3 regions of the Anoxybacillus sp. UARK-01 genome follow, and region 2 is predicted to be linked to each of the others. Evidence: a T-box and tRNA genes for the amino acid it is inferred to sense, from the RefSeq annotation. Region 2 holds a T-box; the other regions hold tRNA genes.
What was found. A T-box is a leader RNA that pairs with one kind of tRNA and senses whether it is charged. The one in region 2 lies ahead of pheS (phenylalanine--tRNA ligase subunit alpha), so its partner is inferred to be a tRNA-Phe.
Positions count from the first base shown of each region.

Region 1: it has a tRNA-Phe gene. The T-box ahead of pheS (phenylalanine--tRNA ligase subunit alpha) is inferred to sense a tRNA for this amino acid. The anticodon was not compared.
Region 3: it has a tRNA-Phe gene. The T-box ahead of pheS (phenylalanine--tRNA ligase subunit alpha) is inferred to sense a tRNA for this amino acid. The anticodon was not compared.

Region 1 is NZ_NASY01000047.1:441,101-443,337, reverse strand. Features, by position in the region: gene B6A27_RS14475 (flavin monoamine oxidase family protein) at 1-99, shown strand, start outside; tRNA gene B6A27_RS14470 (tRNA-Arg) at 322-395, opposite strand; tRNA gene B6A27_RS14465 (tRNA-Cys) at 598-668, opposite strand; tRNA gene B6A27_RS14460 (tRNA-Gly) at 674-745, opposite strand; tRNA gene B6A27_RS14455 (tRNA-Gln) at 749-823, opposite strand; tRNA gene B6A27_RS14450 (tRNA-His) at 845-917, opposite strand; tRNA gene B6A27_RS14445 (tRNA-Trp) at 930-1,003, opposite strand; tRNA gene B6A27_RS14440 (tRNA-Tyr) at 1,007-1,091, opposite strand; tRNA gene B6A27_RS14435 (tRNA-Phe) at 1,104-1,176, opposite strand; tRNA gene B6A27_RS14430 (tRNA-Ser) at 1,469-1,558, opposite strand; tRNA gene B6A27_RS14425 (tRNA-Ala) at 1,565-1,637, opposite strand; tRNA gene B6A27_RS14420 (tRNA-Pro) at 1,652-1,725, opposite strand; tRNA gene B6A27_RS14415 (tRNA-Gly) at 1,776-1,847, opposite strand; gene B6A27_RS14410 (hypothetical protein) at 2,143-2,237, shown strand, end outside.
Region 2 is NZ_NASY01000042.1:180,471-182,707, reverse strand. Features, by position in the region: gene pheS (phenylalanine--tRNA ligase subunit alpha) at 1-924, opposite strand, end outside; T-box leader at 968-1,202, opposite strand; gene B6A27_RS10590 (hypothetical protein) at 1,400-1,606, opposite strand; gene B6A27_RS10585 (TrmH family RNA methyltransferase) at 1,654-2,237, opposite strand, start outside.
Region 3 is NZ_NASY01000042.1:865-3,101, reverse strand. Features, by position in the region: tRNA gene B6A27_RS09765 (tRNA-Glu) at 107-178, opposite strand; tRNA gene B6A27_RS09760 (tRNA-Ser) at 192-284, opposite strand; tRNA gene B6A27_RS09755 (tRNA-Asn) at 287-361, opposite strand; tRNA gene B6A27_RS09750 (tRNA-Ile) at 629-702, opposite strand; tRNA gene B6A27_RS09745 (tRNA-Gly) at 710-780, opposite strand; tRNA gene B6A27_RS09740 (tRNA-His) at 986-1,061, opposite strand; tRNA gene B6A27_RS09735 (tRNA-Thr) at 1,081-1,153, opposite strand; tRNA gene B6A27_RS09730 (tRNA-Phe) at 1,323-1,398, opposite strand; tRNA gene B6A27_RS09725 (tRNA-Asp) at 1,411-1,486, opposite strand; tRNA gene B6A27_RS09720 (tRNA-Met) at 1,499-1,575, opposite strand; tRNA gene B6A27_RS09715 (tRNA-Val) at 1,613-1,688, opposite strand; tRNA gene B6A27_RS09710 (tRNA-Glu) at 1,695-1,766, opposite strand; tRNA gene B6A27_RS09705 (tRNA-Ser) at 1,781-1,871, opposite strand; tRNA gene B6A27_RS09700 (tRNA-Asn) at 1,876-1,950, opposite strand; rRNA gene rrf (5S ribosomal RNA) at 2,113-2,229, opposite strand.

The DNA.
Region 1 (2,237 bases), on a different contig from region 2:
GGGTGGATCCAAGGGGCGATTGAGTCGGGAATTTGTACAGCATACGAAGTCCATAAAGTGCCAAAATCCTACCTTGAAGCGCAAACCACGCTAAAATAATCAAGGGGCCATATAGAAGCAATCAATGATCCAACGCGCAAACTGCAGCTTCAATAAAAATACGGCTTCCCTTCAAATCGCTCAACATGTTACGATTTCAGAACTCAGACCTATCTAAAGGAACAACTACAAAAGACCAATCGATACTAACCTGAAGCAAAAGAGCTGCTTTTGCTCATTAAAAAAGGTGTTTCCTAATAAAAGGAAACACCTTTTTTTCAGCGTCCCAGGAGAGACTCGAACTCCCGACCGACGGCTTAGAAGGCCGCTGCTCTATCCAGCTGAGCTACTGGGACATCATCCTAAGCTCCTGTCACAAGCAATTTGCTATGCCTCTTTCATTTGTTCGAAAAACAGAGCAATGAGACGGTTCGTCGATCCATTGGACCGCCACAAGCGGGTGACGGGACTCGAACCAACGACATCAGCAACTCGTCACATATTCAATGACGTATCGCTCGTGGCTGAAGTTTTGCCACTAAACTGCACTCGCAACAAAGGCGGCACCCGGATTCGAACCGGGGGTAAAGGTTTTGCAGACCTCTGCCTTACCACTTGGCTATGCCGCCATCAAAGCGGAAGACGGGACTCGAACCCGCGACCCCCACCTTGGCAAGGTGGTGTTCTACCACTGAACTACTTCCGCATTTGGCTGGGGTAGCTGGATTCGAACCAACGCATCACGGAGTCAAAGTCCGTTGCCTTACCGCTTGGCTATACCCCAATCCTCTTCATATTCAAAAGGGGCGACTAGTGGGAATCGAACCCACGAATGCCAGAGCCACAATCTGGTGCGTTAACCACTTCGCCATAGCCGCCATGCTGGAAAATGGCAGGGGCAGTAGGAATCGAACCCACACCGGAGGTTTTGGAGACCTCTGTTCTACCATTAAACTATGCCCCTAACTGGTGGAGGGGGACGGATTCGAACCGCCGAACCCACAGGGAGCGGATTTACAGTCCGCCGCGTTTGGCCACTTCGCTACCCCTCCAGCTATAAAAAATGGCTCGAGACGGAATCGAACCGCCGACACAAGGATTTTCAGTCCTTTGCTCTACCGACTGAGCTATCGAGCCATGATACGATGTATATTGGTCCTATGTTTATATCGCCTTTCTCTTTCCATTCGCATCCGTACATTAAAACATGGTGCAGAACAGCTATTTTGTCAATATGACATAGGCGACGGGTCATTGATCAAACATTCCAGATAAGTTGACCATAAATCCCCTTTACTTTCCTATACAACAAAACGAATTCACCGAAAACAATTAAACATATGTATGTCTTTAAAATTATTGCAATAAAACTTCTATGATTCCGCTATCACTTATATGTATGACATCTAATCATGCGATATGTATAGGACGGAGGAGGAGGGATTCGAACCCCCGCGGGCTGTGACACCCCTATCGGTTTTCGAAACCGACCCCTTCAGCCAGACTTGGGTACTCCTCCATTCGATGGAGCCTATCGGGATCGAACCGATGACCTCCTGCGTGCAAAGCAGGCGCTCTCCCAGCTGAGCTAAGGCCCCAAAAATGAAACTGATCGGGAAGACAGGATTTGAACCTGCGACCTCATGGACCCGAACCATGTGCTCTACCAAGCTGAGCTACTTCCCGCTCTAAAGCAACCATTCACACTTGAGCACCGATTACAAAGATCCTTTTGAAGCGGAAGACGGGACTCGAACCCGCGACCCCCACCTTGGCAAGGTGGTGTTCTACCACTGAACTACTTCCGCATGCTTAAAAACGTAAGCAAGTATTATTATAATAAAACAAGTGAGATTGTCAACATGATTTTTTTCAAGCCGTCACTATCTATATTTAAATAGCGACGATTTTTATTCTATATCGATACAAATAATTTGTCAATATATTTTTTAAGGAAAAACGGCCAAAAACAACCGTCATCTAGCCTTTGCCTAAATTAACGCCTTAGAGCCATTCACATTCGGAATAATCTGTTTTTATGATTTTATCATACAATCGTTGTATAATGAATTTTGTACTTTTGCGCAACAAAGGGGGATCTCTATGGCTGCATTTATGCATTTGTTTGAAGCTTATCGATCACTTTGGTCCAATCGCTCGCTCAACAAAGAGGAAGAGCTGACAGAGGAAAGATGTAA
Region 2 (2,237 bases):
AAAGCCGGTATATTTTTTTGAATCAAAACCGGCCATTTCTAATACATTTGGATGTACCATTCCAGCCCCTAAAATTTCAATCCAGCCTGTACCTTTACATACGTTACAGCCATGGCCGCCACAATTAAAGCAAGAGACATCCACTTCCACAGACGGCTCCGTAAACGGGAAAAAGCTTGGACGAAAACGAATGTCGCGATCTTCGCCAAACATCTTGCGGGCAAACTCGCGCAGCGTTCCTTTTAAATCGCTCATGCGGATGTTCTCATCGACAACAAGCCCTTCAATTTGAGTAAACTGATGTGAATGCGTCGCATCGTCGTTGTCCCGTCGGTATACTTTTCCCGGGCAAATGATTTTCACAGGACCGCGTCCTTGATGCTTCTCCATCGTGCGCGCCTGTACCGGAGATGTATGCGTGCGCAGCAAAATTTCCTCTGTAATATAGAACGAATCTTGCATATCGCGCGCCGGATGACCTTTCGGAAGATTGAGAGCCTCGAAGTTGTAGTAGTCTTTTTCGACTTCTGGCCCTTCGGCAATCGTATACCCCATGCCGATAAACAAATCTTCAATTTCTTCAATTACGCGCGTCAAAGGATGATGATTTCCTCGGCGCACTGGGCGCCCTGGAAGCGTTACATCAATCGCTTCAGCTGCTAATTTTTTCTCGACCTCCTGTTGCTCAAGCTCTGCTTGTTTTTCTTCGATTGCTGTTTGGATCGCTTCACGCACCTCATTGACAAGCGCCCCCATCACTGGGCGTTCCTCAGGAGACAATGCTCCCATTCCGCGCAGCACTTCGGTAATCGGTCCTTTTTTGCCGAGATACGCTACGCGCACCTCATTGAGCGCTTTTAAGTCATTCGCCTGCGTAATTTTTTCAAGCGCCTCTTGCTGAAGCTGCTGTAAACGTTCTTTCATGAAAAAACCTCCTCTATGCAAAAATAAAAAACTCGCCCCCTGCATAAGGGACGAGTGAAATCGCGGTACCACCCTTGTTAACAGCGAAAAAGCGCTGTTCACTTCATTGCGATAACGGCCATGGCCGGAACGCCTTTACATTTTGCAATAGCAAAATGGTCCAAGCGTCAACTCCAGAGGTGAATTCACTTGCTTCTACCATAAAAACGCTCCCAGTCTCCGGCGTTTTCTCCCTGGATGGCGAGGGACAAGCTACTCTTCTCTTTCATCGTTATTTTTCTTATTTCATTATTTTTATATTATAGGCAATCCATCCATCTGTTGCAACCACTATCTGCTGAGCGAACAAACGTATACGATTACTATCTCACGCTTCCCCATTCCACTCTATCAGCTTCTTGCTCCATTGTGTGAGCCGAAAGCCGCTCTACTTGCCGTGCTTGTTCCTCTGATGAACCTCCCCATCTCCCCCTCGTTAAGAAATGGAAGACTTCTCGGTGGATGATGTTAAACTGGAACTCTCTCTTTTTAACATAGCCACATCTTCTTTTTGTGCAGAGGCGTCTTCTTTGAACCGCTTCACCTCTCCTTGCAAATGAGCAATGCCCCTCTTCATTTGTTCCATTTCGGGCATTTTGTACATCGAGCCGTTCAATAACCGCATGGAACAATGCTTTTCCATATTGAATCGTTTCTTTTAGGATTCATTCAGTAGTGTATCTTTTACGTTTATCCCCGCAAATGGTAAAGCAAAATCCCGGTGGCCACTGCCACGTTCAGTGATTCAGCTTGTCCATGAATAGGAATGTACAAATTTTTCGTCGTCTGCTCAAGCCATTCCTTGCTGACGCCGCTTCCTTCATTGCCGACAAGAAGAGCAAACGCACCGCTAGCGTGTACTTTTCGATAATCATCGCCATTTTCTAAAGATGTCCCGTAAATTGGAATTTTTTTTTCCTTTAACGTTTGCATCCATTTGCTAAGGGAACCGCGGATGATCGGCAAATGAAAAAGCGAACCTTGTGTAGCGCGAATGACTTTCGGATTGTACACATCTACACATCCCTCTCCAAGAATCACAGCATCCACGCCGGCCGCATCAGCTGTGCGAATCATCGTCCCCACATTCCCCGGATCTTGCACCGCATCCACAAGAAGCAGCTTAGCTTTGCTCCAATCAAGCGATTCATCGCTTAATTGCCTGCATACGGCCGCAATTCCTTGCGGGGTTTCCGTATCGCTGATCTCCCGCATTACTCCTTCTGTAACAACTGTAATCGGAATATGGCCCACATTCCATTCTGAAGGAATGG
Region 3 (2,237 bases), 180 kb from region 2:
GCATCATCTCTTCTCCCGTGTGTTTTGAAGATGACACTCGTTTTATCTTTAAATGATTTTATATAAAGTAAAAAACACTATGCTTTAGCACAGTGCTTTTTACTTATGACCCGTACGGGATTCGAACCCGTGTTACCGCCGTGAAAGGGCGGTGTCTTAACCACTTGACCAACGGGCCTTGCATTCAGCAGTGGCGGAGAAGGCGGGATTTGAACCCGCGCGCCGCAAAAACGCGACCTAACGGTTTAGCAAACCGTCCCCTTCAGCCACTTGGGTACTTCTCCAATGGCTCCGCAAGTAGGATTCGAACCTACGACCTACCGGTTAACAGCCGGTTGCTCTACCGCTGAGCTATTGCGGAATAGTGGATAAACACAAAAACTAACGAATCATTATTCGTATTTTTCTACTGCCTCTTCCTCTTCAAGACATTCGAAGAAGTACAATGCGTCGAGGCAACTCGCTGTTTGCTCAGAGGAGAAATGCTCGTCGCTGAGCGATTGCGGAATAGTAGATGAAAACAAAAGCTAACTGACCAATGTTATAGAAGAAATTCACAGAACACCTATAGATAGGCAGCACATGTCACCAAACTTTATGCAAAGAAAACGCTTTACAAAAAGAAAGATGGGCCTAAGTGGACTTGAACCACCGACCTCACGCTTATCAGGCGTGCGCTCTAACCAGCTGAGCTATAGGCCCGTATACAAGCGGGTGATGGGAATCGAACCCACGACATCAGCTTGGAAGGCTGAGGTTTTACCACTAAACTACACCCGCATAATTATCAAATTTTTTATTACAAATTTCTAGTGTCCCGATATACCATGCCTCTTCCTCTACCAGTTCATTCTAAGATGCTTTGTGCGTCGAGGCAACTCGTCGCCTATTCAATGATGTATCGCTCGTGGCTGAGGTTTTACCATTAAACTACATCCGCGCGACTATCAAATCTTTTATCACAAATGTCTTGGGATAATATGTATGGGGCGACTAGTGGGAATCGAACCCACGAATGCCAGAGCCACAATCTGGTGCGTTAACCACTTCGCCATAGCCGCCATTACTTTAATAAATCGATGCCGGCTGCAGGACTTGAACCCGCAACCTACTGATTACAAGTCAGTTGCTCTACCAATTGAGCTAAGCCGGCTTTATCTATAGAACTAACCATAAAAGCACATGTTCTGTGCCTCTTCCTCTTCAAGACATTTCAAGATGTCCAATGCGTCGAGGCAACTCGCAGTCATTTCACCGATGCTCCGCTCGTCTCTACCAATTGAGCTAAGCCGGCATTCATAAGATGCGTTGGATAAAATAAATGGTGGCTCGGGACGGAATCGAACCGCCGACACAAGGATTTTCAGTCCTTTGCTCTACCGACTGAGCTACCGAGCCATACATATTTTATGGCGGTCCCGACGGGACTCGAACCCGCGATCTCCTGCGTGACAGGCAGGCATGTTAACCACTACACTACGGGACCAACCGTTTTATTTGGTTGCGGGGGCAGGATTTGAACCTGCGACCTTCGGGTTATGAGCCCGACGAGCTACCAGGCTGCTCCACCCCGCGATGACAAAATTATATTTTTTTCAATCAATAGTATGTATGGTGGAGGATGACGGGATCGAACCGCCGACCCCTTGCTTGTAAGGCAAGTGCTCTCCCAGCTGAGCTAATCCTCCTAAAAGTGACCCGTACGGGATTCGAACCCGTGTTACCGCCGTGAAAGGGCGGTGTCTTAACCACTTGACCAACGGGCCATTACATGAAATAGTGGCGGAGAGCAAGGGATTCGAACCCTTGAGACGCTGTTAACGTCTACACGATTTCCAATCGTGCTCCTTCGACCACTCGGACAGCTCTCCAAAATGGCTCCGCAAGTAGGATTCGAACCTACGACCTACCGGTTAACAGCCGGTTGCTCTACCGCTGAGCTATTGCGGAATAGTGGATAAACACAAAAACTAACGAATCATTATTCGTATTTTTCTACTGCCTCTTCCTCTTCAAGACATTCGAAGAAGCACAATGCGTCGAGGCAACTCGCTGTTTGCTCAGAGAGGAAATGCTCGTCGCTGAGCGATTGCGGAATATGTTTAATATAAAGCCTAGCAACGTCCTGCTCTTGCAGGGGCGTTAGCCCCAACTACCATCGGCGCTGGAGAGCTTAACTTCCGTGTTCGGGATGGGAACGGGTGTGACCTCTCCGCCATCATCACTAGGCTTATTAT